Regions from separate parts of the Brevibacillus sp. AF8 genome, predicted to be linked through region 2. Evidence: riboswitches for the same ligand, from Rfam matches in the RefSeq annotation. Region 2 holds a riboswitch; each other region holds the start of a gene.
The links. Region 2 has a riboswitch for cobalamin ahead of KB186_RS12755 (ABC transporter substrate-binding protein). Riboswitches for the same ligand answer to the same signal wherever they lie in the genome.

Region 1 (10,751 bases), on a different contig from region 2:
CAGCAATTGCGGCATATTGAACTGAACAACGAACTGATGCAGCGTGGCAACGACGGATTTTATCAACTGGAAAAGGATCGGGAAGCGGTTGCGGTCTTCATGGAAGAAGTGCAGTCCAACACGATGACTTTTAACAGTGTCAAAGAACGCATGGACTATTTGATCGAGAATGACTTCTATGAGAACGTCTATGAAACATACACGGTTGAGCAGGTTGATGAAGTTTTCCGTTTGGCCTATGACGCTGATTTTCAATTTGCTTCGTATATGGCTATCTCCAAATTTTATAAAGATTACGCCTTGAAAACGAACGATAAATCGATGTACTTGGAGCAGTATCCAGACCGGGTGGCCGTTGTGGCACTGTCCCTTGGACAAGGTGACTTTGAGCTCGCCAAGCGTTTAACAGTATCCATGATGGACCAACGTTTGCAACCAGCGACACCAACTTTCCTGAACGCAGGCAAAAGCCGCCGCGGAGAAATGGTCTCCTGCTTCTTGCTCGAAATGGATGATTCACTGAACTCTATCAACTTTATTTTGGGCACTTGTATGCAGTTATCCAAAATTGGCGGCGGGGTAGCCGTGAACCTGTCCAAGCTCCGCGGACGAGGAGAGCCGATCAAAGGCGTCGAGGGCGCGGCAAAAGGTGTCATGCCAGTCCTCAAGTTGTTGGAAGATGCATTTTCCTACGCGGATCAAATGGGCCAACGCAAAGGCTCAGGTGCAGCGTATTACAACATTTTCGGCTGGGATATCAACGAGTTTCTCGATTGCAAAAAGATCAATGCAGATGAAAAAGCGCGCATCAAAACGTTGTCCATCGGCCTGATCGTACCAAACGTTTTCTACAAGCTGGCTGAGGAAAACAAGCCACTGACTGTGTTTGCTCCGTACTCCGTGTACAAAGAATACGGCGTGCATCTGGATGATATGGACCTCGATGACATGTACGAGGAGCTCCTGGCAAACGATCGCATCAAGAAAAAGACCGTGATGAGCGCACGCGAGATGTTGACCAAAATCGCGATGATCCAAATGGAATCAGGCTATCCGTACATCATGAACAAAACGAATGCGAACAACAATCATGCCCTGAAAGATCTCGGCTCGGTGAAAATGTCCAACCTGTGCACGGAAATCTTCCAGCTGCAGGAGACTTCGACGATCACCAATTACGGCGAGATGGACATCATCCGTCGCGATATTAGCTGCAATCTGGCATCTCTCAATATTGTCAACGTGATGGAACGCAAAATGATCCGTGAATCTGTCCACGAAGGAATCGAAGCCATTACAGCCGTAAGTGACATGACGCGTGTAGAAAACGCTCCAGGCGTTCAAAAGGCTAACCGCGAGCTGCACTCAGTAGGTCTCGGTGCGATGAACCTGAACGGTTATCTGGCAAAGAACAAAATCGCTTACGAAAGTGAAGAAGCGAGAGATTTCGCCCGTACGTTTTTCATGATGATGAACTTCTACTCCTTGGAAAAAAGCATGGAAATTGCCAAGGAAACAGGCAAGACCTTCTTGGGCTTTGAACAATCGGAATATGCAAAGGGCACTTATTTTAACAAGTACGTGACGAATGACTACAGCCCACGGACGGAAAAAGCAAAGCTTCTCTTTGAAGGAATGCACATTCCGACGCCAGAGGATTGGGCGGAGCTACAGCAAAAGGTGCAAAAGCATGGCGTTTACCATGCGTATCGTTTGGCGATTGCACCGACACAGAGCATTTCCTACATTCAGAATGCGACTTCTAGCGTGATGCCAATCGTTGAGCATATCGAAACGAGAACGTATGCCAACTCTACGACGTATTACCCGATGCCGTACTTGTCGCAGGAAAACTATTTTTACTACAAATCGGCATATGTGATCGATCAATTCAAAGTAATTGATCTGATTGCCGAAATTCAAGAGCACATCGACCAAGGAATATCGACTGTGCTGCACGTGAACAGCAACATTTCAACCAGAGAACTGGCTCGCTATTACATTTACGCAGCGAAAAAAGGTCTGAAGTCACTCTACTATACGCGTACGAAGCATTTGACTGTAGAAGAGTGCATTAGCTGCGCGGTTTAGTGAACGCGATTCATAAAAGGAAAAGCATCAAGCAAAAAGAGAAGAGGAACGCCATATGAAAGCAGTCAATTGGAACAGGCCGGACGACGATTTTACGATGACGTTTTGGAATCAAAACATCATGCAGTTCTGGACGGATGATGAGATTCCGCTATCAGATGACAAGATGGCCTGGATGGAGCTCAGTGCAACTGAACGGGACACGTATAAAAAAGTATTGGGCGGTCTCACCTTGCTGGATACGGTTCAAGGTGGAGTAGGGATGCCGAAAATCATGGAGCATGTCGATGGACTGCAAAGAAAAGCGGTTCTCGCCTTCATGGGCATGATGGAGCAAATCCATGCCAAATCGTACAGCAGTATTTTTACCACGCTGGCATCGACAGAAGAGATTGACGGTATTTTTTCGTGGGTAGAAAATAATCCACATCTGCAAAAGAAAGCGGCCCTCATCTCGAAACGCTATCAAGAAATTGAGAAACCGAAAGATTTGTATATGGCGATGGTAGCGTCCGTCTTCCTGGAAAGTTATCTGTTTTACAGCGGCTTCTTCTATCCGCTCTATTTGGCGGGTCAAGGAAAGATGACAAGCAGCGGGGAAATTATCGATTTGATTGTTCGCGACGAGAGCATCCATGGACTCTATGTCGGCGTTCTCGCGCAAGAAGTCTATCAAGGTCTGAGTGTGGTCGAGCAGACCGCAGCAAAAGAGGAGCTGTATGCCCTTTTGCATGAGCTGCAAGAAAATGAAGAGGCCTATACGACTTCGTTGTATACGGAAATCGGATTGGCTGACGAGGTTCATGCCTACGTGCGCTACAACGCGAACAAGGCATTGATGAATTTGGGGCTGGACCCGCTTTTCCCGGAGGAAGAAGTGAACCCAATCGTGCTGAACGGAATTCGTACGCAGACGAAGCAGCATGACTTCTTCTCGAAAAAAGGAAATGGTTATGTCCGCACGCTAAACGTAGAACCATTGACGGACGATGATTTTAGATTTTAGTATGACAAAAAATGGAATCTGTGTTACTGTATGAACAGTATGCTGCCCTGCTCGTTTAAGGGGGCACTTCACAGAACCATGACAATTTCATAAGAGTGGGAACAGGTTCTTTGGTTATCAAGCTCGACCAAGGATGAAAAGGGAAGTCGGTGAGAATCCGACACGGTCCCGCCACTGTATGTGGGGAGTCGGCACATTTATCAGCCACTGATCCAAACGGATTGGGAAGGCATGTGCAGATGATGATCCCAAAGTCAGGAGACCTGCCTGTTTCGACGACACTGCTTAACCTACGGGAGATAGGGAGGTGTTAGGATGCTGTGATCTCAGTGCTTATTTGGCATTTCTAACGTTCTTTTTGATCGTTGGAGATGCCTTTTTTATTGGGCGGATTCAAGTCAGGATCGAATGAAGAATGGAGAGGAAGCTCATGAAAAGCAGCAATTTGGGATATCCACGGATCGGGAAGAACCGCGAGTGGAAAAAGGCATTGGAAGCATTTTGGGCTGGCACCCTCGATGAGGCAAGCCTGGTTCAGCAAATGGAGCAAATCCGTCACCAAAACCTGTTGGTTCAGCAGGAAAAAGGGGTCGAGCTGATCCCTGTAGGTGACTTTACGTACTACGATCACATGCTGGATATGGCTGTGATGTTTGGATTGGTCCCCAAGCGCTATGAATACGAGGGCGGCCCGGTTTCATTAGCGACATACTTCGCCATGGCTCGCGGTTCGAAAGAAGCTGTCGCCAGCGAAATGACGAAATGGTTTAACACGAACTACCATTATATCGTCCCGGAATTCGGGGAACGACAACCAACCATAACCGAGAACAAGCCTCTCCAGGCATATTTGGAGGCCAAAGAAAAGTATGGCATCATCGGAAAGCCCGTCATTGTAGGCCCGTATACGTTTGTCAAATTGTCCAAAGGATATGAGAAAAACGAATTGGAGATCGTCGTGGATCAACTCGTACCGCTCTACATAGACGTTCTCCAGGAGTTGGAGCTGCACGGTGTGGAATGGGTGCAAATCGATGAGCCTGCATTTGTACTGGATGTTTCGGAGCAAGAACGCGCCCTCATCAAGCGTATCTATGCGCAAATGGGTCAAGCTCTACCACATCTGCAGTGCATGCTGCAAACCTATTTTGAAGCAGTGGATTGGTATGAGGAGCTGGTTTCCTTACCGGTAAAAGGAATCGGTCTTGATTTTGTACACGGATCGAAGCGAAATCTAACCAATCTGAAAAAACACGGGTTTCCAGCAGAAAAGATTCTCGCAGCGGGAATCATCGACGGTCGAAACATATGGCGTGCATCCATTGAGGAGAAATGGGAGCTGGTCAAAGAAATTTCCGAGATTGTTCCGCTCGAAAAGCTGTGGCTGCAGCCGTCCAGTAGTTTGTTGCATGTACCGGTAACGGTTGAGGCAGAGAGCGGTTTGCCAGAGGAAGTCATGCCTGCATTGGCGTTTTCCGACGAAAAACTGGGGGAAGTACAGCTTTTAGTCCAAGGATTCCGATACGGTAAATATGTTATATCAAAAGAGATCGCCCAAAATGAAGCGGACTTGCTGAAGCTAGCATTATCCCCAGCGAGGAATCGGGGAGAAGTAAAGAATGCTTTACGTCAAATCGCTACTGCAAAACTTGAAAGAAGTGTTCCTTATCCCGAACGTCGAGAGATTCAACAAAATACGTGGAAGTTGCCACTGCTGCCAACTACCACAATCGGAAGCTTCCCGCAGACGGCAGAGGTTCGCCAAGCCCGACAACAGTTTAAAAAAGGGAGTTGGACAGTGGAGCAATACGATGCTTTCATTCAGGCGCAAATCAAGGAATGGATCAAGATCCAAGAAGAGCTCGGACTGGATGTCCTGGTCCATGGTGAGTTCGAACGAACAGATATGGTTGAGTATTTTGGCGAAAAGCTCGATGGCTTTTTGTTCACGAAAAACGGCTGGGTGCAATCATATGGCTCCCGCTGCGTCAAGCCTCCTATTATTTACGGAGATGTAGAGTTTGTGGCACCAATGACGGTCAAGGAAAGTGTGTATGCAAAATCATTGACCGACAAACCAATGAAGGGCATGTTAACGGGCCCAGCAACCATTTTGAACTGGTCGTTTGCTCGGGTAGATGTCTCCAGAGAAGAAGTGTGCGAACAAATTGCCTTGGCATTGCGAAAGGAAGTAGAAGCCTTGGAAGAAGCGGGGATTCTCATGATTCAAGTCGATGAACCAGCGCTGCGCGAAGGACTTCCGCTCAAAAAAGAAGAGCAAGCCGCTTATCTCGAATGGGCAGTCAGAGCGTTTCGTCTAGCGACCTCTACCGTTGCGCCGAGCACACAGATTCATACACATATGTGCTACTGCGAATTCCATGATTTCATGGATGTCATCAGTGAGCTCGATGCCGATGTGATTTCGATTGAGACTTCCCGCAGCCACGGAGAGCTCGTGTCAGTGTTCGAAACAGGTACATATGACAAAGGCATCGGGCTCGGCGTATACGATATCCATAGCCCCCGAGTTCCAGCTGTCTCTGAGATGGAAGATATGGTAGCCCGAGGTGTACAAGTACTTCCACCTGATCAATTTTGGATTAACCCGGATTGCGGGCTGAAGACAAGAGGGAGAGAAGAAACCGTTCAGTCATTGCGAAACATGGTTGCGGCAACCAAAGCGATTCGGAGTCGTTTGACAGCCCAGTAGGGAAGGTGCACACGATGAGAGGAGCCACACAAATGATGACAGAAGCGCGACCGATCCAACAATCGAGAACCTTTTTGACTGATCTCGTCTTGCCGCCGGATACCAATCACCACCATACCATTTTCGGCGGGAAAGTCATGGCATACGTTGACAAGATCGCCTGCATCGCAGCCATGCGGCATTGCCGTAAGCCTGTTGTCACTGCGTCCAGCGATTCCTTTGATTTTCTAGCGCCAATCAAGACGGGGGAAGCACTCAACCTGGAGGCATATGTCACCTGGACCCATAAGACATCGATGGAAGTATTCGTGAGAGTGGAAGCGGAGAACTTGTTGACCGGAGAAAAGCGGATGACAGCCCGTGCGTATCTGACGATGATTGCCCGCGACGATCAAGGAAAGCCGACGAGCGTGCCTGGTGTCATTCCTGGTACAGAAGAAGAGCGGATACAGTATGAAAAAGCGAAGGAACGCCATGTATTGAGAAGGAAGCGGAAGGAAGAGAGGTAAGGAGAAACACCGTGCTACATAGAAGCCTTCGGTTAACTTGTTTGCGACAGGTTACCGGAGGCTTCCTTATTTTATTCGCAAACATTACCCATTTCCAAAAATTCATCCCTCGCCGTACCCCTTATCCGTCCAAAGGTATGCGGTGAGCCAGTGTACAAAAGGAGACAAAACGAGACAGGTGTCCACTTTTGTTCCCCCCAAAAAGTAAAGCGGTTACAAAAAACCGCAATGTGACCTGCTTCGGCGGTTGGCATACTTTTTGCGATATCCCTTGAGTCAAAGGCTGGACCTCAATAAAACATGTTCGAGGAGGAGACACGTAAATGACGAAAGTGGATCAGCAAGTCAAAGGGATTCCGTTGTCCCGCGAAAAGGCCGCTTGGATGTACCAAAAAATGCTGGAGATCCGGAAGTTCGAGGACAAGGTGCACGACCTGTTCGGCCAAGGGAAAATACCCGGTTTCGTCCATTTATACGCGGGGGAGGAGGCCATCGCGGTCGGGCTTTGCGCGCACCTGGACGACAGCGATACCATTACCAGCACGCATCGCGGGCACGGACACTGCATCGCAAAGGGGTGCGATCTGAATGGAATGATGGCGGAGATTTACGGTAGAGCCACGGGACTTTGCAAAGGGAAGGGAGGCTCCATGCACATTGCGGATTTGGACAAAGGAATGCTCGGGGCGAACGGCATTGTCGGTGGAGGCTATCCGCTTGCTTGCGGAGCCGCTTTGACTGCCAAGTACAAGCAGACAGGCGCTGTAAGCGTATGTTTCTTTGGTGACGGAGCGAACAACCAGGGGACGTTCCATGAGGGGATCAACCTGGCAGCCATTTGGAAGCTGCCCGCCGTGTTTGTAGCAGAGAACAACGGATATGGGGAAGCCACGCCGTTTTCGTACGCCTCCAGCTGCAAAACCATTGCGGACCGTGCGATCGCCTACAATATTCCCGGCATCCGAGTGGATGGCAAGGATGTACTGGCCGTTTATCAGGCTGCACAGGAAGCGATCGAGCGTGCCCGCCGGGGAGAGGGGCCGACTCTGATCGAGTGCGTGACGTACCGCAACTACGGCCACTTTGAGGGCGACGCCCAGAAATACAAAAAAGAAGAAGACAAGAAGGCGCATTTGTCGGAAATAGATGCGATCAGGAAATTCCGGAACGATTTGCTCTCCGGAAAGCTGTTTACTGAAAACGAGTTGGATGAAATCGAAGCTGCGGTTGACAAGGCGGTCGAGGAAGCAGTCGCGTTTTCGGAAAACAGTCCGTACCCGGAGCCGTCCGAACTGCTGACAGACGTATACGTGTCGTACTGAAAAAACGATAGCAAAGGAGGAAGGAACATGACCAAAAAAATGAGCATGTCGCAGGCAATCAACGAGGCGATGAAACTGGCGATGCGCAGAGACGAAAACGTGATTTTGATGGGCGAGGATGTAGCTGGCGGGGCACAGGTCGACCATTTGCAGGATGAAGAGGCATGGGGAGGCGTTCTCGGGGTAACGAAAGGCCTCGTCCAGGAGTTCGGAAGAGAGCGGGTGCTGGATACCCCGATTACCGAAGCGGGCTATATCGGGGCGGCGATGGCTGCTGCGACCACTGGTCTTCGCCCGATTGCCGAATTGATGTTCAACGATTTCATTGGGAGTTGCCTGGACCAGGTGTTGAACCAGGGAGCCAAGTTCCGGTACATGTTTGGCGGCAAAGCACAGGTGCCGGTTACGATCCGCACGACGCACGGCGCCGGATTCCGGGCGGCGGCGCAGCATTCGCAAAGCCTTTATGCTCTGTTCACGGCCATTCCTGGCATTAAAGTGGTGGTCCCGTCCACACCTGCTGACGCGAAAGGGCTGCTGCTGGCAGCCATCGAGGACAATGACCCCGTAATCTTTTTTGAGGATAAAACGCTATACAACATGACGGGGGAGGTGCCAGACGGTTATTACACAATTCCGATTGGCAAGGCGGACATCAAGCGGGCCGGTTCGGATTTGACGATCGTCGCGGTTGGTAAACAGGTGCATACAGCCTTGGAGGCGGCGGAGCTGCTCGCCAGGAAAGGAATTGAAACGGAGGTCGTCGATCCGCGCAGCCTGTCGCCGCTCGATGAGGATGCGATCTTGGGGTCCGTTCAAAAGACGAATCGGCTGATTGTCATCGACGAGGCAAATCCACGCTGCAGCATTGCGACCGACATCGCGGCCTTGGTCGCGGATAAAGGCTTCGACAGTCTGGATGCGCCGATCAAGCGGATTACAGCACCGCATACCCCGGTTCCGTTCTCACCTGTGCTGGAGGACCTGTACTTACCGACGCCACAAACGGTGATTCAAGTGGTATCCGAACTGCTTGGCGACAAATCGCTGTTGAGTGTCTGATTCAGAACGAAAGAAAGAAAACGGAGGGAAAACCGATGGCAGTAGAGGTGCTCATGCCGAAGATGGGAATGGCGATGAAAGAGGGAACGGTTTCCCATTGGAACAAACAAGTCGGCGATCTGGTAACCAAAGGAGAAGTGATCGCTAGCATCAGCTCGGAAAAAATCGAGGCGGATCTGGAAGCACCGGCGAACGGTGTTTTGCTGAAAATCGCTGTTTCGGAATGGGAGGGTGTGCCGCCTGGAACAGTCATTGGATATATCGGTCATCCAAGCGAGCAAATCTCGGAGGAAACGGCCGCAACGGCGACGTTCGAAACGGCTGCTCCCGAGAAAAAGCCGGCGGAGCCAGAGGTTGCGGCGAAGTCAACCACAATAGCAGCAAGTCCGGCGGCTGCGAAAGAAGTGAAAATTTCCCCGGTCGCGCGCAAGTTGGCCGAGGCGGCCGGTCTCCCCTTGGAATCTCTCATCGGCACGGGACCGGTGGGCAGGGTCACAAAGGAAGACGTAGAAAAGGCGATCGCTGACCGGGAGGCGAAGCAGGCTGTAGCAGCGGAGGATGATAGACCACCTGCCGTTGTCGTGGAGGAAACGACGGAGCAATTGCCTGTCACGGGCATGCGGAAAGTGATCGCTTCCCGGATGATGGCCAGTTTGCGGGAAAGCGCCCAGCTTACGATCACCACACGGGCCGATGTCACGGACTTGATCGGTTTGCAAAAGAAAATGAACGAAGTCACTCAAAAAGAGCACGACATCAAGCTGACCCTAACCGATCTTATCGCGAGGGCGACGGTTCTCGCTCTCCTAAAGCACAAGCAAGTAAACAGCGCCTATATCGATGACCGGATTCATCGGTACGGGCACGTCCACCTGGGAATAGCCGTCGCGCTCGAACAAGGGCTGGTCGTTCCGGTCGTTCGGTACGCGGAATCAACATCGGTGCTGGACCTCTCCCGCCGGATCAAAGCGCTAGCTGCACAGGCGCGGGAAGGGACGCTTGGCATGGAAGAGATGCAAGGGTCTACCTTCTCCATTACGAATCTTGGAGCTTACGAAATTGAATTCTTTACGCCGGTGCTGAATCCACCGGAGGCAGGCATTCTCGGCGTAGGGGCCGTGCAGGAAACGCCTGTCTTCATCGATGAGGAAGTGCAGCGGCGGAGCATTCTCCCGCTCAGCCTGACGTTCGACCATCGCGTACTGGACGGAGCACCGGCAGCCGAATTTTTATACACGCTGAGAAAATACCTGGAAGAGCCGTACCGGATGCTCTTGTGAAGGACGTGATGGGATGAGTACGATTGCAGTGATCGGAGGGGGACCTGCCGGCTACGTTGCAGCGATTGCCGCCGCAAAAAAGGGCAAACAGGTCACCCTGATCGAGCAGCGGGTGTTGGGTGGGACCTGTCTGAACGAAGGATGTATGCCAACCAAATCGCTCCTGGAGTCCGCGGAGATGGCAGAGAAAATAAAGCATGCCGGCCGTTTCGGAATTCGCGTGCCCGAGCGGGAAGTATCGATTGACTGGCCGGGAGTGCAGAGCTACAAAAACAACATCGTACAGCAACTCGTCATGGGAATCGGATTTCTCATGAGAAAAAACAAAATCAAGGTGCTGACGGGCAAGGCTCGTTTTGTCAGCCAACGCCAAATAGCGGTAGAGAATGATCAAGGAGAAGAAATTGTTGAAGCCGATAAAATCATCATCGCTTCGGGATCGGAGCCGATTGAGCTACCGTTTGCGCCGTTTGACGGTCGCTGGATCATCCACAGCGGACACGCGATGTCGCTTTCAGCGGTTCCCGAGACATTGCTGATTATCGGCGGAGGTGTCATCGGATGCGAGTTTGCTAGCATATACAGTCGCATGGGGTGCGACGTGACAGTGATTGAAATGGCGGATCAGCTTCTCCCCGGCGAAGATGCGGATATTGCGGGTGTTCTGCATGATCAGCTGGAACGAACCGGGGTGAAGATCTTGACCTCCACGTCGTTGACCTCGGTCGATCAGCAGACGAAAACCGTTCGTTTCAAGAACCCGGATGG
Region 2 (10,751 bases):
CAATAAAGCGCAAACGGTTGAGGCAGGAGCATCACAACCCGATACAAAAGGGGCTGGGGCTGGGGAGCCTGTATATCCTCGAACCATCAAGCATACGATGGGGGAAGTCACATTGGAGAAAAAGCCGGAGCGTGTCGCTTCTGTCGATATCATGGGAACAGATTACTTCCTCGTGCTAGATTTTGCTCCGATTGTATCGGAAGGCTTTGAGTCGACGAAAAGCAAGTCACCCATTTTTGCGAAGTATGCGGAAGGTAAAACGGTAAAGGATCTGGGTGGAAAAACGAATTTGGAGACTTTGCTGGAGATGGACCCAGAGGTTATTGTCATGACTAGCACCGGAAAAGGCTCCAGATTTGAGGAATTCAACAAAATGGCTAATTCCATTGTCATTGATTTCTCAGTGGATGTCCCCACTCGCCTCATGAAAATCGCTGAAGTAATTGGTAAAGAAGAAAAGGCGAAGCAAGTTTTGTCCGATTTTAATAAGCTGAAAAGCGAAGCAAAAGCAGCAGCAGACAAACATAAAGGAGAAACGGCGCTATTCCTCGTTTCTAATGGTAAGGATTTTACGGTAATGCATCCCAAAAACTTCCCGATTTATTATAAGGAAGTGGGATTAACACCGATAACCGGATTGCCAGAGGATGGCAAGATTGGAGGGCGTATCGGAATCGAGGCGTTGAGTGAGCTTGCTCCCGATCATATCTTTATTGCGGAGAACCGCCGTTCAGCAAAAGCAGAGGAGCCAGAAGGGTTGATTCATATCTGGAAGGATCATCCTGTCTGGAAAAACCTCAAAGCAGTGAAAAACAACCAGGTCTACACGATGGATACACTCGCAGGCGATACGTTCTTCCTGGGAGAAATCGCTGGATTGGAAGCCATTAAGAACAATCTCGGAAAATAGAAATTTACTGCTGCTCATTCTGAGAATATTTCCATACAAGCGCTTTTTGTTCCAGAGCTTTTGCAAGTGAATCTTTCCCTTTTACATAACCGCCAGAATCATAGGGGAATCGTTTGGCCAGCTCTGCCTTCGCATCGCCGTAATGTTTGGCTTCATCAGGATGAGCACGCAAGTAGTCGCGAAAAGCCAGATGGCGGTCAATAGCTGGATGCACTGAAGCACTCTACAAGATTAGTAGAGTGCCTTTTTTCATTTCCGATTGCCTGATTCCGTATTGGCAGAGGAGATAGCTTGTGTTGCTTGTGCTGCCAATTGAATACGTGCTGGGTTTTTCACTTCCAAAGTCATAACGGACATGACAACCGTATGCATAGTGACGAAAAAATAGATTCAAAAAAAGATGTTTTTCAAAAGTGGTGATTCCACGGAAAAATCGTTTCTCCTTCTCATGTAAGAAAAAATAGAAAGTAATTAGAAACGATATGTATTACACTGCCATTCACGCTCTCTTTCGTATGTCATCGAGTCGACTGTTGTCCTCTCGATTGCTTTCATTATACGGAAAAAAGCGGAGGGCACGCAAAAGCGCGAATGGTTCATTTGCGTCGATTTAAAGGCAGTATGGTTCGTTTTTGCCAGTAGAAAACACGCGCTCTTTTTGTTAATCGCTGTGGCTCCCTGGCAATTATGAATGCTGTGAGAGGTCTCTTCTATTTTCTCATCAATTTCTAATCTCTCTCTTTATTTTCCTTCATCTGTCCTTTTTATGATAAAGGAGATCAAACAAACCCAGTCGAAAAAAGGAGCGAGATCATATGAAAAAAGTAGTCATGACCATGGTAGGAGCACTGATTGTAGGGAGCCTTGGCGTAACAGCCTTTGCACATAGCAACCAATCCTACAGTGTACCGCAAAAGAACACTTCTGCCGTGTACCTGCAAATCGACGATGATGTGAAACACAACTGGGCGAAGCTTGTGCGCATCACACCTGAAAAAGCACTGAAAAAAGTTCGGGATGTACAGCCTGGTACCATTATCGAATGGACGCTGGACGAAGAGGACGGTTTCCTCGTATACAAAGCAGAGATCAGAAATAAGCAGCAAGAGATTGATGTGTACGTCGACGCGATGACTGGCGATGTGTGGCAAACAGTTGACCACGATGACGACGATGATCATGACGACGACAACGACGATCAGTGGGAAAAACAACCGGTGAAAATCAGTGTAGAACAAGCGAAAAAAATCGCGCTGGCTAAAGTGAACGGCACCATCAAATCCATGAAGCTGGATGATGATGATAACCACTATGTGTATGAAGTAGAAGTGAAAACGGCTAAAGGACAGGAAGTCGATTTGGAGATTTCCGCTACAACAGGCGCTGTATTGGATGTAGACTGGGACGATTAATCTAGGCAGCTATCCTTCTCAACCGACCCTCAATAAACAGAGGGCCGGTTTTTTTGTGCAAGTGCCTCTAAAAATTCCATTGCTTCTTGAGCCGTAGGTATCTTTCGGACATTCTCTTCGGCAAACTTCTGAGCTTGTGGATAGTTCGTGGAAGCGATTTGTTTTGCAGCAGCCTCTACGTCATAGGGTGTAAAGCGATGCTCGTAGCTGTCACCATCAAGAAGTAACCAATATGCCCCTGGTTTGTTGGCAAACGGCATGCCCACACTTCCTGCATTGAGGATAAGCAGATCGCCAAGGCGATGTTCAAATTGGACATGCGTATGACCGCAGATGACGATTCGTTGCAGCGTCCGCTCAAAGTAAGTGGCCACAACTGTATCAGGAGTGAGTGGGGTGAAAATATCTTCATCATTGGTGGGAATGGCATGGCAGAAAAGTACGTCCTCATAATTCTCGCGTGTTAACGTGTAGGTAAGAGGGAGCTGCGACAGAAAGTCACGATGAGAGCGGCTCAATTGCTCCGCAACCCATGACGTGATTTCCCGCACAGAATCGGACATTTCCAAGGCCTGAGCCTCACCGTCAAAAGTGAGGAGTACTTCACGATCGCCATTACCACGAATGAATTGCACAGGTGTCTCCAATTGGAAGAGTATTTCAAGTGTTTGGACGGGCATTGGGCCTGAGATGGTGTCTCCCCCGATGACAATAAGATCAGGCTTCACAACTTCGAGTTCTGCCAATGTTGCATGTAGGGCAGGTACATTCCCGTGAATGTCATATAAAGCTGCCACTCTCATTTTATTTCGCCTCCCATTCATTACGGATTGTTCTTCAAAACCTTATTTCCAACGACCGAGTTTGAACCTATAATGTATCTTGGGCATATCCGCTAAGCTGTGGTATAATTTGGAAGCCAAATTACGATTAAGGAGTATGGATGATGGAAAAAAAACTAATCTTCGGTCATAAAAATCCAGACACAGATTCCATTTGTTCAGCACTTGTGTATGCTGACTTGAAAACAAAACTGGGCGCAAATGTAGAGCCTGTACGCCTGGGTGTAATCAGCAGCGAAACGGCATTTGTGTTGAATTACTTCCAAGTAAAAGAACCGCGTCTCGTAGAGACAGTGGCGAATGAAGTTAATGAAGTGATCCTTGTAGACCACAACGAGCGCCAACAAAGCGCGAATGACATTGAGCAAGTGCAAGTGGTAGAAGTGATCGACCATCACCGTATTGCGAACTTTGAGACGAGCAATCCTCTCTACTTCCGTGCCGAGCCGGTTGGATGCACGACTACCATTTTGAAGAAAATGTACAAAGAAAACGGCGTAGACATTCCTAAAGAGATGGCTGGCTTGATGCTTTCTGCTATCATTTCGGATACGTTGCTGTTGAAATCCCCAACGTGCACGGAGCAAGATGTAGCGGCTGCTCATGAGCTGGCTGAAATCGCGGGTGTCAATCTGGAAGCATACGGCCTGGAAATGCTCAAAGCGGGGGCAGACCTGAGCGACAAAACAATCGCACAATTGCTCACATTGGATGCAAAAGAGTTCCAAATGGGCAATGCGAAAGTAGAAATCGCACAAGTTAATGCAGTGGATGTCAATGATGTACTTGCACGCCAAAGCGAACTGGAAGCAGCTATGAACGCAAACATCGCTGAAAAAGGTTTGGACCTGTTTGTATTTGTTGTAACGGATATCTTGAATAACGATTCTGTTGCAATTGCACTCGGCAGTGCAACACAAGCAGTAGAAAAAGCATACCAAGTAACATTGGTGGACAACAAAGCTGTTCTGAAGGGCGTTGTCTCCCGCAAGAAGCAAATCGTACCGGTATTGACTGATACATTCCAAGCTCTGTAAAAAAGAAAGATGGCTGCCATGCACACGATGCGGGCAGCCATTTTTTATCTTTACATGCCTTGGGTAGGGTTGTTATGCATCTGGAACAAGGTTTGCTGGGCATAAGCATCATCAGTGTAATGGGTGATGGCATGTTTATCTCTCGCTTTAAGACTGAGCAGCCCTGTTAATCCCCATCCGGCACCGACTATAGCTACAATGAAGCCGATGATATAGAGCATCGAAGTCCCCCCTTGTATGGCTTTACCTATATTTTAGCAAATAATGAAAATGAAGTAACGCCAATTTTTTGTGAAAATGTATTTGACATTGACGGTCCGTAAATGTGTACGATCAATTTGTCAGGAGGAATGAACATGGAATATACGGTGCAAAAGCTAGGACTCCTGGCGGGTGTCAGCACCCGGACGCTCCGATACTATGATGAAATTGACCTTCTCAAGCCGGCGAGAATCAATTCGTCAGGGTATCGCATTTACGGACAGCAAGAGGTTGATCGATTGCAGCAAATCCTTTTTTACCGCGAGCTGGGGGTGAGCTTGGAGGAAATCAAGGAGATCCTGGATTCACCAACCTTTGATGCTGACCGGGCACTGCTGGAGCACCGCGAGAAGCTCCTGGAAAGGCGAGCGCAATTGGATGCGTTAATCGCCAATGTCGATTTGACATTAGCACAAAGAGAGGGGACCAAAACGATGAGTGACAAACAAAAATTTGAAGGCTTCAAGCAAAAGTTGATTGACGACAACGAGGCGCAATACGGAGAAGAAATTCGTGCAAAATATGGAAGTGACCGAATCGAAAAATCGAATCAGAAGGTCAAAGGCATGACAGAAGAACAATATGCCGCGCTGGAGAAATTGAACGCAGAGCTGCACGAGACGTTGTCGCAGGCTTTTTCGACAGGCGACCCTGCTCATGAATTAGCGCAAAAAGCAGCAGATCTTCACCGTCAATGGCTGAGTTTTTATTGGGACAGCTACAGTAAGGAAGCCCACGCAGGTGTGGCCCAGATGTATGTAGATGACCCGCGTTTTACTGCTTACTATGACAAGGAGCAGCCAGGTGTAGCCGAGTTTCTCCGCGATGCAGTGGCGATTTATACGAGCAAGTAAAGAGGTTTCCAAAAAAGAAGCTGCGAGAAAGGCAGCTTCTTTGTGTTTTACGCTTCGTTATCCCCACCTACTGCGGGGAAAAGCTTTTGTCCCAAGGGTGTTGGCAAGCCATCCATGCTGACTACGTTGTTTTCCTTTTGATAAGCAAGCAGTTCCTCTTCGTCTTTCGCCAAGGTCCATTTCTGAAGGGTATCCCGTTCTTTTGAAAAGGAATAGAAGGGGATGGCCCAGCCGCAAGAAGTCTTTACTTCCTGTACGTTTACGGAAATGATTTGACGAGCGCCGGGCAGAAGAGGGAAGTCCTTTACGAGCTCATCCCACCGAGGCGTATCCGGGAGAATAACCGTTCCTTTGCCGAATAGGCGCATGATGAGAGGAGGGCCTTCAAAGGCACAAAACATAAGAGTAATCCTGCCATTTTCCTGCAGATGAGCACTGGTTTCATTTCCGCTTCCAGTCAGGTCTAAATAGGCGACCTCCGTAGGCGATATGATGCGAAAAGAATCGTACCCTTTCGGTGAAAGATTCACGTGACCATCTGTGTCCATTGGAGCAGAGGCAACAAAGAACATTCGTTGCTTCTTGATAAACGTCTCATGCTCAGGTCGTAACTCAGAAAAAAGCTGACCCATTTTTGCACCCCTCCAAGTAATGGAATTTTTTTACTGCCCTTATATTACGATAAAAATATGAAGATTTTGTGTTGTTTTTCACCAGCGCCTCCCAAATAGGTGATAAAGTGTAAATATTCTCGCAACAAAATGATTTTTGAAAAGGAGGAGCATTTACATGCAATCATCACAGCCTATTTACTTAGGGGAGCGCATCCATTTAATAGACGGTTTCGATATGGGCTGGCCAGAGCGTACGGGGACTTATGTCATCGCTGAAGAAGAACTGACTTTGGTCGAAACAGGACCAAGCCCCTCCGTCCCATACATCAAGGCCGGTCTTGCCAAGCTCGGTTATACGCCGGAACAAGTAAAATACATCATTGTGACACATATTCATTTGGATCATGCAGGAGGAGTAGGACTGTTTTTGAAGGATTGTCCAAACGCAAAGGTCGTCGTCCACCCGAAAGGTGCACGTCATCTCGTAGATCCGAGCCGACTGATCGCAGGGGCGAGAGCGGTTTATCACGATGATTTTGATCGATTGTTCGATCCGATCGTGGCAGTTTCTGAGGAGAGGCTTTTGATTCGCGGCGACGGGGATACACTGAAGATCGGAGAAAATTGCGTGTTAGAGTTTGTGGATTCGCCGGGACATGCCAATCATCATTTCAGCATCTACGATCCCGTAAGCCGCGGCATGTTCACAGGGGATACGGCAGGTGTACTTTATCCACAGCTTCAAAAGGATGGCATACACCTCGTGCTGCCATCTACTTCGCCGAATCAGTTTGACCCAGATGCCATGCTAGCGTCTCTAAGCCGTTTTGAAGCACGCAAGCTAAATCGCATTTACTTTGGTCATTATGGGATGTCTGAGCAGGTGGATGATGTGTACCGTCAAATACGTGAGTGGCTCCCCGTGTTTGTGGAGGAAGGAGAGTCAGCGATTGCTGCTGGACAAACCTATGAAGAATTGTCTCGTACGCTGTTTGAACGAATCTCGGATCATCTACAGTCACAAGGCATCAGTGGTGACCACGACGTTTTCGAAGTACTCAAGCTCGATTTGCAAGTATGCTCCATGGGCATTCTGGATTATTTGCACAAACGAGAGTAGCCTGCGAAAAGCTTTACATTTGCCTGAACCTTTTGTTCAGGCGTTTTTCATTTTTAGTTAGGCAAGAAAGTATTGGCTTACGTGTTTGTCATTCTTTTTTCATCCAAGGAATGCTATGATGTAGGATGAATCATGGACTGTGACAATTTCAAACGTAACAGCAAATAGGTGCCTCGTCTTTTCTTAAAAAGATCGGGTGAAAAGGGAAGTCGGTGAAAATCCGACGCGGTCCCGCCACTGTAAATCGGCTCGTTCCTCAGCCGTAAGCCAGGAGACCTGCCTGTTTGTTTTCGTGCCTGTTGCCTTCGCGGAAAGGATCGGCCTATTTGAGGAAGCAGACCATCCTGTCTGTTTGCCCTGAGGTGCCGATCCTTTGATTTCCGAATGGAAGCAAGGGTCGCTTTTTTTATTGGAAGGTACAGTCAATCAGACATGAAGAAAGGAAGTTCTACATATGAAACGTTCATTGCGATTCATGATCCCACTACTGGTAGCGGCGAGCCTCGCGGGTTGTGCGGGTAATGATAACAGCCAGCCAGCACCAGGTGGACAAACAGGTGCACCGCAGACAACACCGCAAGAGAGCGCGGCCGAGCAGCCTGCAAAACAAACAACGTATCCATTGACAGTCACGGATGCGACTGGAAAAGAAGTAACCTTTGCAAAAGCTCCTGAGCGAATCGTCTCAACATCACCTGCCGAGACAGAGATATTGTTCGCATTAGGCTTGGAAGATCGGATCGTAGCTGTCTCAGACTATGACGATTATCCAGAAGCGGCGAAGGCAAAGCCGAAAATTGGCGGCGTCGTCAAACCGAATGAAGAAGCCATTCTCGCTCAAACGCCGGATATGGTCGTCGGTGGGATTTCGATGGAGAAGCCAGTGGCTGACAAGCTAAAATCTCTCGGAATGCCCGTCTACATTACTCATCCGACAAAGATGGATGACATCCTTAACAATGTTTTAACAATGGGAGTTATCACGAATACACAGGAACAAGCCGAAAAAGTCGTCGCGCAAATGAAGAAAGACATCGCGTACGTTGAAGATGCAGTGAAAAATGTAAAACCGGAACAGAAGAAAAAGGTATACCTGGAATTCTCCCCAGGCTGGACAGTCGGAAAAGGCGAGTTCATGGACGAACTCATCACACTGGCTGGAGCGACAAATATTGCTTCTGACACCCAAGGCTGGAATCCGATCAGTGAAGAAAAGATTTTGCAAAACGACCCAGACGTCATTTTGTATGCGAGCGGAATTACCGATGAAAAGACCGGCGTCAAGCTGGAGGATATGATCGCGAATCGCAATGGTTGGGATAAAATGAAGGCGATTCGTGAAAAACAAATCTTTGGCATGGACCAAAATATTTTGTCCCGCCCTGGTCCGCGCATTACACAAGGCTTGATCGAAGTAGCCAAGGCGATTTACCCTGACTTGGTGAAATAAAATGAAGAAACGATTGTTCATATGGGGAGGAGTCAGTTGTCTCGTCCTGCTGGCATCAATAGTCATCAGCATCTCGATGGGGGCGGCACAACTTCCGATCTCACAAGTATGGCTCATCCTGCTCCAGCAGATCCCGGGCTTCTCTGACTGGATTGCCGTAACGTGGCCGGAGTCATCTGAGCAAATTGTCATGAAGGTTCGTTTTCCACGCGTTGTATTGGCTGTCTTGATTGGGGCTTGCTTGTCGCTTGCGGGAGCGGGCTTTCAGGGAGTTTTGCGCAATCCGCTCGCCGATCCGTTTACGATGGGCGTGGCATCAGGTTCTGCTGTCGGAGCGGCCTTTTTAATCCTGTTTGGCTTGCAAATCAGCTTTTTGGGTGCATGGAGCACGCCTGTCGTCGCATTTCTTACAGGACTGCTCAGTCTATGGATCGTACTCGGACTCGCAAACACGCAAGGAAAGCTCCAAACAGAGACCCTGATTTTGTCTGGAGTTGTGGTGCAGGCTTTTCTCGGCTCACTCGTTTCCTTTATGGTTTCGCTATCCGATCAGACGGTCAATGAGATCGTGTTCTGGCTGATGGGCAGCCTGTCATTTCGGGGCTGGGCCTTTACGTACGTCTTGATTCCGTACTTGGTCATCGGTGGAATGGTGCTGGTGAGCTATGCGCGTTCCTTGAACCTTTTTGCATTGGGCGAGCGGCAGGCTGCGCATCTCGGCGTCCATGTGGATCGAACAAAGATGGTGGTTCTGGTCGTCTCGACTCTTCTGACGGCAGCAGCGGTTTCTATCGCGGGAATTATCGGGTTCGTTGGCCTGGTGGTACCGCACCTCGTCCGTATGCTGGTTGGTCCTGACCACCGTATTTTGCTGCCGATGGCTGCGATCTGCGGTGGCATCTATGTGCTGTGGGCCGACACTCTCGCCAGAATGCTGCTAAGTCCCACAGAAATCCCGCTCGGTGTCGTGACAGCATTTCTGGGAGCACCGTTTTTCGCTTATTTATTGAAGCAAAATAAACGCTTTAGGAAGAGGTAACGTAAGCTTATGATCAATGTGCGCAGCTTGCAGAAATCGTATCAGGATACGCCAGTTTTGCACGGAATCGATTTTTGCGTGGACAAGGGAGAATTTTTTGGCATCATCGGGCCCAATGGAAGCGGTAAATCCACCTTGCTGAAAATGATTTCAGGAGTCATCAAGGCGGATGCCGGAGACATTTTGCTTCAGGAGAAAAAGCTTCTTTCCTATCCACGCAAAGAGCTTGCCAAAATACTGGCTGTTTTGGAGCAAGAGGGTCTGCCGCCAGTCGGCTTTCGTGTCCGAGAGGTGTTGGAGATGGGACGCTTTCCTTACCAAAATTGGCTGGGCGAAGAAAAGCAGGATGTCGCATCGCTCATTGATGAAATCGTACAGCTGCTGGGTCTTGAACATTTGGAAGAGCGCACACTGGATCAGTTGAGCGGTGGGGAAAAGCAGCGCGTGGCTTTGGGGAAGGCATTGATCCAGCGACCACAGGTGCTATTGCTGGATGAACCCACGACTTACCTCGATATCGGGTATCAGATTCAACTGATGGACATCGTGCGAAAATGGCAAAAGACGACGCGGGTGACGGTCATTGCTGTGCTGCACGATTTGAATCTGGCCTCCTTATACTGCGATCGTATCCTAATGCTGCATAAAGGAAAGCAGATAAGCGTTGGCACACCAAAAGACATCTTGCAAAGTGACAGAATAGAGGCTGTATACGGAACCAGACCGATTGTCATGGAGCATCCTGTTCATCATTTGCCGCAAATTATTTTGCAATCGCAAGTGTAAGGAGACAGAAGCATGATTGTACTGATTACAGGTGGAGCACGCAGCGGAAAAAGCACGTTTGCCGAAAAATACGCAGCTCATTTGGGCTCCTCGGGTGTTTACATCGCGACTGCACAAATCACTGATGAGGAAATGGAAGAGCGGATCTTGTACCATCGCGACCGCCGTTTGCAATCCAACTTTCCTTGGCAAACGATTGAGGAGCCGTACGCATTGACAGAATGGCTTGCAAAGTTGGGAGCACAAAAGGACATACAAGAACAGCAGACGGTGATTTTGGTTGATTGCTTGATCCTTTGGCTGTCCAATTGGCTGTTGTATAAAGGAGAGGAACAGCCATTTGAGAAAGTGCTCCAGCAGGTTGATGTGCTGGTAAACCAGCTAAAAGACTACCCCGGTACCGTTTTGCTGGTGACAAATGAAGTA
Region 3 (10,751 bases), on a different contig from region 2:
ATGGAAAAAATGTACCCAGAGCTTTCGCGTGGCGTAATGGAAAAAGGCGCAAAAACGGATCATGGCGAGTATAATCAGTCCCTCTCCCCGGGAAGCCTGTTAATAGAAATAGGTGGTACGGAAAACAGCGTGCAGGAAAGCAAGAATACGGCAGAGGCACTGGCTGACGTTTTCGCAGCCTATTATCAGCAAGCTGAAAAAGTAGGCAAAACAGTTTCTGACGAGCCTGCAAAGAGGTGACGGGCATGAACGTGACGATGAAGCTGACTGGACTGTTAATCATCTTGCTGGTCGGGGTAGTTTTGGGATTGCAAACGGCTGAGCGCGGAATATCCAAGGTGAGTGGAGTGCCTGAGGGGCAAGCGCAAACCTTTTCCATCAAAAAAGTGGACCAAGGTCAAGTGGAGATTGCGGTAATGGGAAAGCAGGTTCAGACTGCTAATCCGAAGGAAATGGTCAACTACGTCAGTCGGATCGGTTTGACTTTGGGCGGAAGCATTAAAAGTGGGGCGCAGAGTTTTGTCGATTGGGTCGGGAGTTTTTTTGAACCGTGAAAATGGTTTATGCGCAAAAAGAAGGGGTGCAGAAAGCCCCAGTGACAAAAGACCCGTACAGGCGGGTCTTTTGCATGTGACCACAGATACATCATACGATCTGCTAAAACAGTGCAAGTGAGGCTACATCAACAATGAAAGGGCTATCATAAAATTCCCCTAGATCATTTTTTAGTGCAAGCAAAATATTCTTTTTAGTCAGTAAAGAGCTAATAGTTTGAATTTATTGTGTTGCGAAAAAATTGAATAAATGTCATAATGTCTATTGATAGGGCTATTTTGGAAGTATATATCGGTGAGAGAGGTGAGCCACGTGTCACATCCTGTCCTGCAAATCGAAAACCTGCAAACGCACTTTTTCACGGACCGCGGCCAAATCCCTGCCGTTGATGGCGTGACGATCACGGTACAAAAAGGAGAAGTAGTCGGTATCGTAGGCGAATCCGGCTGCGGAAAGAGCGTTACCTCCCTTTCCGTTATGAAGCTAGTACCCAACCCCCCAGGGAGAATCGTGGGAGGCTCGATTAAATTCAAGGGGGAGGACCTCGTATCTGTTGACGAAAAGCGAATGAGAGACATCCGCGGAAATGAAATTGCGATGATCTTCCAGGAGCCGATGACGTCTTTAAATCCGGTGTTTACGATTGGAGACCAGATAGGAGAATCAGTCCGATTACATACGAAGGCGAGCAAAAAGGACGCAAGAGCACGTGCTATTGAGATGTTGAAAAAAGTCGGAATTCCTCGAGCGGAAGCGATTGTCGATGAATACCCGCACCAGCTTTCCGGAGGCATGCGGCAGCGTGTCATGATTGCGATGGCAATGGCCTGCAATCCAGCGCTTCTGATTGCAGACGAGCCTACTACTGCGCTCGACGTGACGATTCAAGCGCAGATTTTGGACCTGATGCGCCAACTCAACCGAGAAGCTGACACAGCCATTCTCCTCATCACCCACGATCTTGGGGTCGTCGCGGAAATGTGTCACCGCGTCGTGGTGATGTACGCAGGGAACGTGATTGAACAAGGAGATGTTCGTACGATTTTAAAAAATCCGAAGCATCCTTATACGATCGGCTTGTTGAATTCGTTGCCGAAGCTGGAAGGATCACAGGAGCGTCTCTATTCGATTCCAGGCAACGTCCCGATTCCGGGTTCTCTTACTGTCGGATGCCGTTTTGCACCAAGATGCGATAAAGTATCAGACCGATGCCGCAGTGAGATGCCAGAATTAAAAGTGGTAGGGGACAATCACCTTTCCCGTTGCTGGCTGACCGAATAACCCGAGAGGAGCATGCAGGTGGCTGAAGATCTTCTGATTGTAAAAAATTTAAAAAAATACTATCCAATCACAGGCGGTGTTCTTGGAGGGGAAATAGGTGTAGTAAAGGCGGTAGATGACGTATCGTTTACCGTTAAGAGTGGCGAAACTTTGGGGCTGGTAGGGGAGAGCGGCTGTGGAAAGTCCACGACGGGGCGTTCCTTGCTGCGACTGATAGAACCGACCTCAGGTGAAATCAACTTTGACGGGACAGATGTCATGTCACTTTCCACAGATGCAATGAGAAAGATGAGACGTGACATGCAAATTGTCTTTCAGGATCCGTTTGCTTCACTTAATCCTAGACATAATATTGAGAAGATATTGGAAGAGCCTCTGATTGTACATGGTTTGGGTTCTTCGGCAGAGCGAAAAAAGCGCGTGCAGGAAATGCTGGAGATCGTTGGTCTGAGCAGCTATCACGCGAGCCGCTATCCGCATCAATTCAGTGGAGGACAGAGGCAGCGGATCGGCATTGCGAGAGCACTGATGCTCAAACCCAAATTGATCGTTGCGGATGAGCCTGTGTCTGCACTGGACGTGTCGATTCAGTCGCAGGTGCTCAATCTCATGCAGGATTTGCAACGCGAATTCGGCCTTACATACTTGTTCATTGCCCACGATTTGAGTGTAGTGCGTCATATCAGTGATCGGGTAGGCGTGATGTACCTCGGCAGAATTGTCGAGCTGACGACGAGCAGCCAATTGTACGCCAATCCGCTCCATCCGTACACGAAAGCATTACTGTCGGCGGTACCTTCGCCAGACCCTGATGCAGTACGTGAAAGAGTTATCCTCCAGGGAGATGTGCCGAGCCCTGCAAAACCTCCGAGTGGTTGTACATTCCATACGAGGTGTCCCCATGTGACAGAGGAGTGTCGTACTGTCCGACCAGAATTTGCGGACACAGGCGACGGTCACTTTGTTGCTTGTCACTTATACAAGTCCTAATCGACAAAAGGGAGTTTGCCTGCCGAATAGGAAGTCTTGTAAAGGGGGGATGCAAAGCAGGAGGTATTGTATCGACCATCAACCAAAAAGGAACATGCGACCATTCATTAGAAAAAGGGGGATGTTTTCATGAAGAAGAGGGTTCTCTCCGCAACCATGACTAGCCTAGTGGCGCTGGCCATGCTGATTGCAGGATGCTCTAGCACTTCTACGACACAAGCGCCGGCAGAACAACCAAAGACAGAAACTCCGGCACCTGCAACTGAGCCTGCAAAAACTGGACCGAAGCAATTAATCGTCGGTCGCGGTGCAGACACAAAAGGGCTTGACCCAATCACGCAAACAGATGGTGAGACATTTAAGGTAACCGAGAACGTTATGGATACATTGATTGGCTTTGCGGATGGCTCAACAGAGCTCGCTCCATCGTTGGCTGAGAAATGGGAAGTAACTCCTGATGGTCTCGTTTATACGCTGAAACTGAGATCAGGCGTGAAATTCCACGATGGAACTGATTTCAATGCAGAGGCGGTCAAATACAACTTTGAACGCTGGAGCGACAAGAGCCATCCACAGCATTCACCAGAGGGCTTCGAGTACTACGTAAGCCAATTTGGTGGTTACAAGGGTGACGCGACTCATATCATCAAATCCGTGGAAGCAGTCGATCCGACCACTGTAAAATTCACGTTGAATCGTCCACTGGCTCCATTCCTTGCCAACCTGGCAATGTCTCCTTTCGCGATTGGCTCGCCTGAGGCATTGAAAAAGGATGTTAAGAAATTTAATGAGCATCCAATCGGTACAGGACCTTTCAAATTCGTAGAGTGGAAGCGCAACGACACCATCACACTCGAGAAAAACCCTGATTACTGGAACCCAGGATATCCGAAGCTGGATAAATTGGTGTTCAAGGTCATCCCAGAAAACACTGCACGTCTGACTGCATTGGCATCTGGTGAAATTGACTTGATGGATGGTCTAAACACAGACGATATCCCGGCAGTAAAAGACAATAAAGACTTGCAACTCTTCCTTCGTCCTACTAATAACATTGGATACATCGGCTTTAACGTAGAGAAGAAGCCACTCGACAATCCAAAAGTTCGTGAAGCTATTGCTTATGCGATTAACAAACCTGAAATCGTAACTGCCTTCTTCGATGGGGTTGGAGAACCAGCAGTCAACCCAATGCCAAAAACAATGTGGGGACATAACAACGATATTAAAGATCGTGAGTTCAACCTCGATAAAGCAAAACAATTGCTGGCCGAAGCAGGACATCCAAACGGTTTTAAAATCAAGTTTTGGGCAATGCCAGTTCCACGTCCGTACATGCCAGAGGGTGTGAAGATTGCAGAAGCAATCCAGCAAGACCTGAAGAAAATCGGGGTTGATGCTGAGATCGTGACGATGGAATGGGCAACGTATTTGGAAAAGACTCGTTTGGGTGAGCAAGAAATGTTCATGCTTGGTTGGACAGGTGACAATGGCGACCCTGACAACTTCCTGGCTGTCTTGCTCGACAAAAATAACATCGGAAGCAACAACTATACACGCTGGGCAAACGAAGAAGCACATCAATTGATGATGAAAGCACAGTCCACTCCAGACCAAGCAGAGCGCGAAAAAATGTACAAACAAGTACAAGAGATCATCTTCAAAGATGTGCCAATGGTTCCGCTGGCACACTCTACACCAGCATTGGCAGGAAAAGCGAATATCATAGATTACAACCCGCATCCAAAAGGGTCTGAAAGTTTGGAAAAGGTAGATTTCAAGTAAGCTGATTCATCGTAAAAGGGTAAGAGGAGTGCATACCTCTTCTTACCCTTCTTTCATTATTTGGCGATTATTTTATGCAGGAAGGCGAGGAGATGGCATTGCTAGCTTACAGCATTCGAAGAATTTTAATGCTCATTCCTGTCTTAGTGGGCATGTCAATCATCGTTTTTTCCATTATTCGTGCCATCCCTGGTGATCCGGCTTTGACGATTTTGGGAGAAAAGGCAACACCACAAGCGATTGCAGACATACGAGAAGCGTTGGGATTGAATAATCCGTGGTACATACAGTATTTCGATTATATGAAAGATATTTTGAGCGGAAATCTTGGGGAATCGTTACAAACGAATGCGCCGATTTCAGATGAAATCATGCCTTATTTGGCGGCGACGACTGAACTTACGATTGTGAGTATGCTGATTGCGGTGTTTATCGGTGTAAATGCAGGGATTCTTTCTGCGTGGAAGCAAAACTCCTGGTTTGACTACTGTGCGATGTTGATCGCCTTGGTTGGTGTATCCATGCCAATTTTTTGGCTAGGTTTGATGGAGCAGTGGGTGTTTGCCCAAGAGCTGAAATGGCTGCCATCAGTTGGTCGCGACGATTCGCGTAATCCCGTAGAGGCCATTACGCACTTTTATATACTGGATACGATGATGGCTGGTCGCTGGGATCAGCTATGGGAAGTTATCAAGCATTTGATCCTGCCAGGCATTGCATTAGGTACGATCCCGATGGCGATCATTGCACGTATCACTCGTTCGAGCATGCTGGAAGTCATGCGTGCCGACTACGTCAGAACCGCTCGTGCAAAAGGGCTGACACAGTTTTGGGTCGTGTACAAGCATGCGCTGAAAAATGCAATGATCCCTGTTTTGACGGTAATTGGTTTGCAAACAGGGTTGCTGCTGGGTGGAGCTGTTTTGACAGAGACGATCTTCGGATGGCCAGGTGTCGGTCGTTATATTGTGACCGCCATTGGAAACCGTGACTATCCGGTTATCCAATCCGGTATCCTTGTGATCGCGACGATTTTCGTCCTGATCAATCTCTTGGTCGACCTTCTGTATGCCTATATCGATCCTCGCATCAAATATCGCTAAGGAGGGACGAAGAGACATGGCACAACCACAATTACAACCACAAGATCAGGTAGTACCTTTAAAAGTGAAGCAAGAAGAAGTAGTCTCTCCTTGGAAGGATGCATGGAGGACACTACGAAAAAACAAGCTGGCGTTGGTGGGCTTCGGGATTATTTTGTTTTTCATTGTTGTGGCGGTATTAGCTCCATGGATTGCTCCGTATCCGTACGACGAAGGTCAGCTCGTAATGAAAAACAAGCCCCCTTCCGAAGAGCATTGGTTTGGAACAGATTACAATGGTCGTGATGTGTTTAGTCGCGTTATTTATGGGGCACAAATCTCCCTGTGGGTAGGGACGTTCTCTGTCATTGGCTCCGTTCTCGCAGGGACCTTGCTCGGTCTTTTGGCAGGATATTATGGCAGATGGATTGATACGATCATTTCGCGTCTCTTTGATATTATGCTTGCATTTCCAAGTATTCTTTTGGCAATCGCTGTCGTTGCCATCTTGGGGCCTTCTTTGCAAAACGCCTTGATTGCCATTGCGATTATTAACATTCCGACATTTGGACGGCTAGTACGTGCCCGTGTATTGAGTTTGAAGGAAGAAGAATTCGTCATGGCGGCACGGGCAATCGGAATGAAAAATTCCCGGATTATCATGCAGCATATTTTGCCGAACAGTCTCGCACCAATCATTGTGACCGGGACAATGGGGATCGCAACAGCGATTATCGAAGCAGCTGCACTTGGCTTTCTTGGACTGGGAGCACAAGCGCCAGAACCAGAATGGGGAAAAATGCTCGCTGATTCACGTCAGTACATTCAGAAAGCACCATGGACCGTTATTTTTCCGGGGCTCTCTATCATGCTGACCGTTCTCGGCTTTAACTTGATTGGGGACGGCCTGCGCGATGCACTTGACCCGCGGATGAAAAGCTAGTCCAATCGCAAAAAGACAGAAGGGAATGTGATGCCGTCCTTCTGTCTTTTCTTGTTTATTCTTCTTCCATGAAGGTGCGGCACAACTGATTGAAAGCAGGAGCAGCTTTCGTGATGACTTGATGCTTTACGTTCGGGATCATTTCGAGTCTTGCTTTTGGCAATTTCATGCTAAGCGTCTGCGCATAATGGTGCATCCGTTGATCACGTTCGCCATAGGCAAGTAAAATCGGAAGCTGGATGTTGCTCAGGCGCTCTGTACATTGATATCGATGTCCGGCAGCGTAAAGGTATTTCACGCTAGTAGGATCTGTTTTGGAGGCGTGTGCCGTCCATTTTTCGCGCATTTCTGGGTTATCGACATGTGAGGAAGCAATGGAACGGGCAAGAAGAGGAACTCCGTGAAGCATCGACAACGCCTGGGCCATCCAAAATCGTCCATGTAAATACAGGTCATTCACTTCGGAAAATCCGCTCACGAGTATACCGCCTTGTGCATGATCAGGATAGCGAAGACAATATTCAAGGGCGATAGAGGCACCTTGGGAGTAGCCCAAAATAAAGGGACGCTCAATGCCGAGTGCCGGGATCAGCTTATGGAGCCGTTCTGCCAACTCCCCAATGGAAAAGGGCTTCTCCATCGGAGAACTGTCGCCATGTCCGGGTAAATCAGGGACAATGAGCTGATATGTATCTGCGAGTGTTTGCTGATAAACAAAATTGATAGAGCCGATACATGGCGCATGGATACACAATAACGGCTGGCCTTTTCCTGATATGTGAAAAGCAAACTGTTTGCCATCCTGATGGACGAGTATTTGTTCCATTTTCATTTTCACCCCACTTATAGGTTGTCCGATCCAAGGGAGATTTTTCAATTGAACTCTTCTTTTTTTGATGGGGAAGTGGTATTCTCGCAATAGAATAATTGGTGAAAGCAGGGTGAAGAAGTTGTTTCAAGAGCGCATTTCGAAGCTCCACACGTTTTTGACAGAGCAAGAGCTGAACGCGGTGTTGATTACCTCTCCCAAGCACGTCTACTATTTGACCGGATTTTTTACTGACCCGCATGAACGTTTTATGGGTCTTGTTATTCCTGCTGAGGGAAAGCCTTCCTTGATTGTACCTGCTCTTGATCGTGAAGCAGCGGCAGAAGCTTCGTTCGTTCAAGATATCCATACACATACGGATATCCAAAACCCGTATGAAATTCTCAAGCAAGTGTTGCCAGCGAACTTGGCGAAGCTCGGTATTGAGAAAAGTCATATGACTGTCGAGCGCTATGAAGCACTTGGACAAGTTGTTCTGGCGTCAAGCTATGTGGACGTGGAAGAGCCTCTCCGTGAAATGCGTTTGATCAAATCCGCGGATGAAGTGGATCGTCTGAAACACGCTGTTCAGTTGGTCGAGGATTCCTTGCGGGAGACCCTGAAGAAAGTTCAGAAAGGCATGACCGAGACAGAAATCGTAGCTGAGCTGGAATTCCAGATGAAGCGCTTGGGCGCAGAAGGCCCATCCTTTACGTCCATGGTATTGGCAGGGGAGAAGTCGGCACTTCCACACGGAAAGCCAGGAACCCGCCAGGTGCAAGAAGGCGACTTGCTTTTGTTTGATATCGGAGTAGCTGCAAACGGATATGTATCCGATATTACTCGTACCTTTGCTGTAGGCGAGATCAGTGCCCAGCTGCAAGAGATTTACGAGACGGTATTGGCGGCCAACGAAGCGGCAATTGCTGAGATTCGTCCGGGTGTGACCTTTGCGCATTTGGATAAAACCGCTCGCGATGTCATCACTGCAAAAGGCTACGGTGAATACTTCATGCACCGTCTTGGGCACGGACTTGGGATGGACGTACATGAATATCCATCTGTTCACAGCCAGAACCAAGAAGTGCTTCGACCAGGGATGGTTTTTACGATCGAGCCGGGCATCTATTTGCCAGGTGTAGGCGGCGTGCGGATTGAAGACGATGTATTGGTTACGGAAACGGGCGTTGAAATACTCACGCAGTTCCCGAAAAAACTGACTTCCATCAACTAATGAAGAAATCATAAAAATTGAATACGTATCGAATGGTGCTGGATGGCATATGCCGTCAGCTTAAAAGGGAAGTCCGGTGAGAAACCGGCGCGGTCCCGCCACTGTAACGAGGAGTGCCTAGCAAATAGCCACTGTTTTTTGGAAGACAAAAAATGGGAAGGTAGCTGGGTGTGTTGATCCGTAAGCCAGGAGACCTGCCATGCGATCCTATACAATCGACCCACGAGGATGGGGCAGATGTGGAAGCAGTCTATGAAAGGGCGCCTTTATGCCTGCTTATAGTTATATCTACGTTTGTCATGCACCTCCCGATTGAAATGGGGGGTGCTTTTTTGTGGAGGATTTGGTTCAAGCCATCATTTCCAAACAGAAAAGAGGATTACAGATGATGAAGGCAAACAAAACGCATACAGTAATAAAAGGACTAGCTTTCGGTATTATGACAGCTGCCATGCTTTTGGTTTCGGCATGCGGCTCCACTACGACAACACAGGCTCCAGCCAAAACAGAACAAACAGCTGCTCCAGCAGCAGAAGGCAAGCCAGTAACACTAACCAATAATGGTATCGAAATGACTTATCCAACAGCACCTGAGCGTGCAGTGACTTTGAACCAGCACGTCACCGAAATCATGCTGGCATTGGGCCTTGCTGATAAAATGGTCGGAACTGCTTACCTGGATGATAAAATCCTTCCTGAGTTAAAAGCAGATTACGACAAGATTCCGGTACTGTCTGACAAGTATCCTACGAAAGAAGTGCTGCTGGCAGCGAACCCAGACTTTGTCTACGCCGGATGGAAAAGTGGATTCGGCGAGAAGGGCGTAGGATCGATGCAAGATTTGGAAAAGGTTGGCATCAAATCGTATCTGCAAGCGTCATCTAGCATGCCTGGTCCGACTATCGACGATGTGTTTGCGGACATTACGAACATTGGACGCATTTTCCGTGTGGAGGACAAAGCCAATGATTTGATCCATAAAATGAAGAGTGAAATGGATCAAACCATGAGCAAAATTGGCAAGATTGACGAGCCACTAAAAGTGTTCGTGTACGACAACGGGGAAGATAAACCATTCACAGCAGCCAACAACTACATGACATCCTTAATCAAAAATGCAGGCGGTAAGAACATTTTTGACGATATTCAAAAGGGGTGGGCAGAGGTAAGTTGGGAACAAGTAGTAAGTCGCAATCCAGACGTGATTATTATCGTAGATTACGGGGACAGAACCGTCGAGCAAAAACGCAATTTCCTTTTGAGTAAAAAAGAATTGGCGGATATCCCGGCGATTAAAAATCAACGACTAATGGTATTGCCTTTGTCCGCAGCTTCTGAAGGTGTTCGAGCACCGATTGCGCTGAAAATTTTGGCGGAAGGACTCTACCCGGATAAATTCAAATAGAGTACGCCCCTTTTAAGGGAGGGAATAGCACTGCAACAGATCAAGTTACCTTATATCATCATTACTTTACTGGTCGGACTTTTCCTCTCGATTACGTTCGCAGTTACCCTGGGATCAGTAGAGATTAAGCCGACTACGGTATGGAAAATCGCCTTATCAAAAATTCCGATGTTGACCCAATGGATCGAAGTGGATTGGTCCAAAGGTGAGCAAACGATTATTTGGGATATTCGCTTTCCTCGTGTACTCTTGGGGGCAATCGTCGGCGCAGGTCTGTCTGTCGTGGGAGTAGCGATTCAATCGTTGGTTCGCAACTCCCTGGCTGACCCGTATGTGTTAGGCGTATCTTCAGGTGCTTCGGTTGGCGCTACCTCGGTAATTATTTTTGGAGCATTCAGCATGTACGGGCAGTATGCGCTATCCTTTGGCGCTTTTACAGGCTCCCTTGTGTCCATCATTCTTATTTTTACGCTATCCCGTATTGGTGGACAAAACTCGACGGTACGCCTGCTCATGGCTGGAATTGCGATATCTGCGATCTTGTCGGCCATTACCAGTCTGCTTGTTTTTTCAGCGCCAAATGAGCATGGAATTGGGACGGTTCTGTTTTGGTTAAGTGGCAGTCTGGCTGGCGGGAAATGGGAGTACCTGACGATCCCTACAATGAT

Region 1: linked by a shared signal. The riboswitch ahead of metE (5-methyltetrahydropteroyltriglutamate--homocysteine S-methyltransferase) and the one ahead of KB186_RS12755 (ABC transporter substrate-binding protein) in region 2 are both predicted to bind cobalamin.
Region 3: linked by a shared signal. The riboswitch ahead of KB186_RS19620 (ABC transporter substrate-binding protein) and the one ahead of KB186_RS12755 (ABC transporter substrate-binding protein) in region 2 are both predicted to bind cobalamin.

The regions. Positions count from the first base shown of each region.
Region 1 is NZ_JAGQDN010000001.1:430,040-440,790, reverse strand. Features, by position in the region: gene nrdI (class Ib ribonucleoside-diphosphate reductase assembly flavoprotein NrdI) at 1-20, shown strand, start outside; gene nrdE (class 1b ribonucleoside-diphosphate reductase subunit alpha) at 7-2,091, shown strand; gene nrdF (class 1b ribonucleoside-diphosphate reductase subunit beta) at 2,147-3,097, shown strand; cobalamin riboswitch at 3,184-3,382, shown strand; gene metE (5-methyltetrahydropteroyltriglutamate--homocysteine S-methyltransferase) at 3,528-5,810, shown strand; gene KB186_RS01540 (acyl-CoA thioesterase) at 5,825-6,319, shown strand; gene KB186_RS01535 (thiamine pyrophosphate-dependent dehydrogenase E1 component subunit alpha) at 6,643-7,641, shown strand; gene KB186_RS01530 (alpha-ketoacid dehydrogenase subunit beta) at 7,669-8,703, shown strand; gene KB186_RS01525 (dihydrolipoamide acetyltransferase family protein) at 8,739-9,983, shown strand; gene lpdA (dihydrolipoyl dehydrogenase) at 9,997-10,751, shown strand, end outside.
Region 2 is NZ_JAGQDN010000008.1:9,128-19,878, reverse strand. Features, by position in the region: gene KB186_RS12800 (ABC transporter substrate-binding protein) at 1-910, shown strand, start outside; gene KB186_RS12795 (GrpB family protein) at 915-1,124, opposite strand; gene KB186_RS12790 (PepSY domain-containing protein) at 1,726-2,322, shown strand; gene KB186_RS12785 (metallophosphoesterase family protein) at 2,352-3,125, opposite strand; gene KB186_RS12780 (manganese-dependent inorganic pyrophosphatase) at 3,269-4,201, shown strand; gene KB186_RS12775 (hypothetical protein) at 4,252-4,422, opposite strand; gene KB186_RS12770 (MerR family transcriptional regulator) at 4,558-5,316, shown strand; gene KB186_RS12765 (pyridoxamine 5'-phosphate oxidase family protein) at 5,364-5,948, opposite strand; gene KB186_RS12760 (MBL fold metallo-hydrolase) at 6,106-7,050, shown strand; cobalamin riboswitch at 7,200-7,348, shown strand; gene KB186_RS12755 (ABC transporter substrate-binding protein) at 7,505-8,500, shown strand; gene KB186_RS12750 (FecCD family ABC transporter permease) at 8,502-9,539, shown strand; gene KB186_RS12745 (ABC transporter ATP-binding protein) at 9,549-10,325, shown strand; gene cobU (bifunctional adenosylcobinamide kinase/adenosylcobinamide-phosphate guanylyltransferase) at 10,338-10,751, shown strand, end outside.
Region 3 is NZ_JAGQDN010000016.1:64,420-75,170, forward strand. Features, by position in the region: gene spoIIP (stage II sporulation protein P) at 1-240, shown strand, start outside; gene KB186_RS19580 (YqxA family protein) at 246-554, shown strand; gene KB186_RS19585 (ABC transporter ATP-binding protein) at 868-1,836, shown strand; gene KB186_RS19590 (ABC transporter ATP-binding protein) at 1,855-2,826, shown strand; gene KB186_RS19595 (ABC transporter substrate-binding protein) at 2,956-4,611, shown strand; gene KB186_RS19600 (ABC transporter permease) at 4,704-5,714, shown strand; gene KB186_RS19605 (ABC transporter permease) at 5,731-6,636, shown strand; gene KB186_RS19610 (alpha/beta fold hydrolase) at 6,692-7,462, opposite strand; gene KB186_RS19615 (M24 family metallopeptidase) at 7,587-8,678, shown strand; cobalamin riboswitch at 8,695-8,894, shown strand; gene KB186_RS19620 (ABC transporter substrate-binding protein) at 9,064-10,083, shown strand; gene KB186_RS19625 (FecCD family ABC transporter permease) at 10,108-10,751, shown strand, end outside.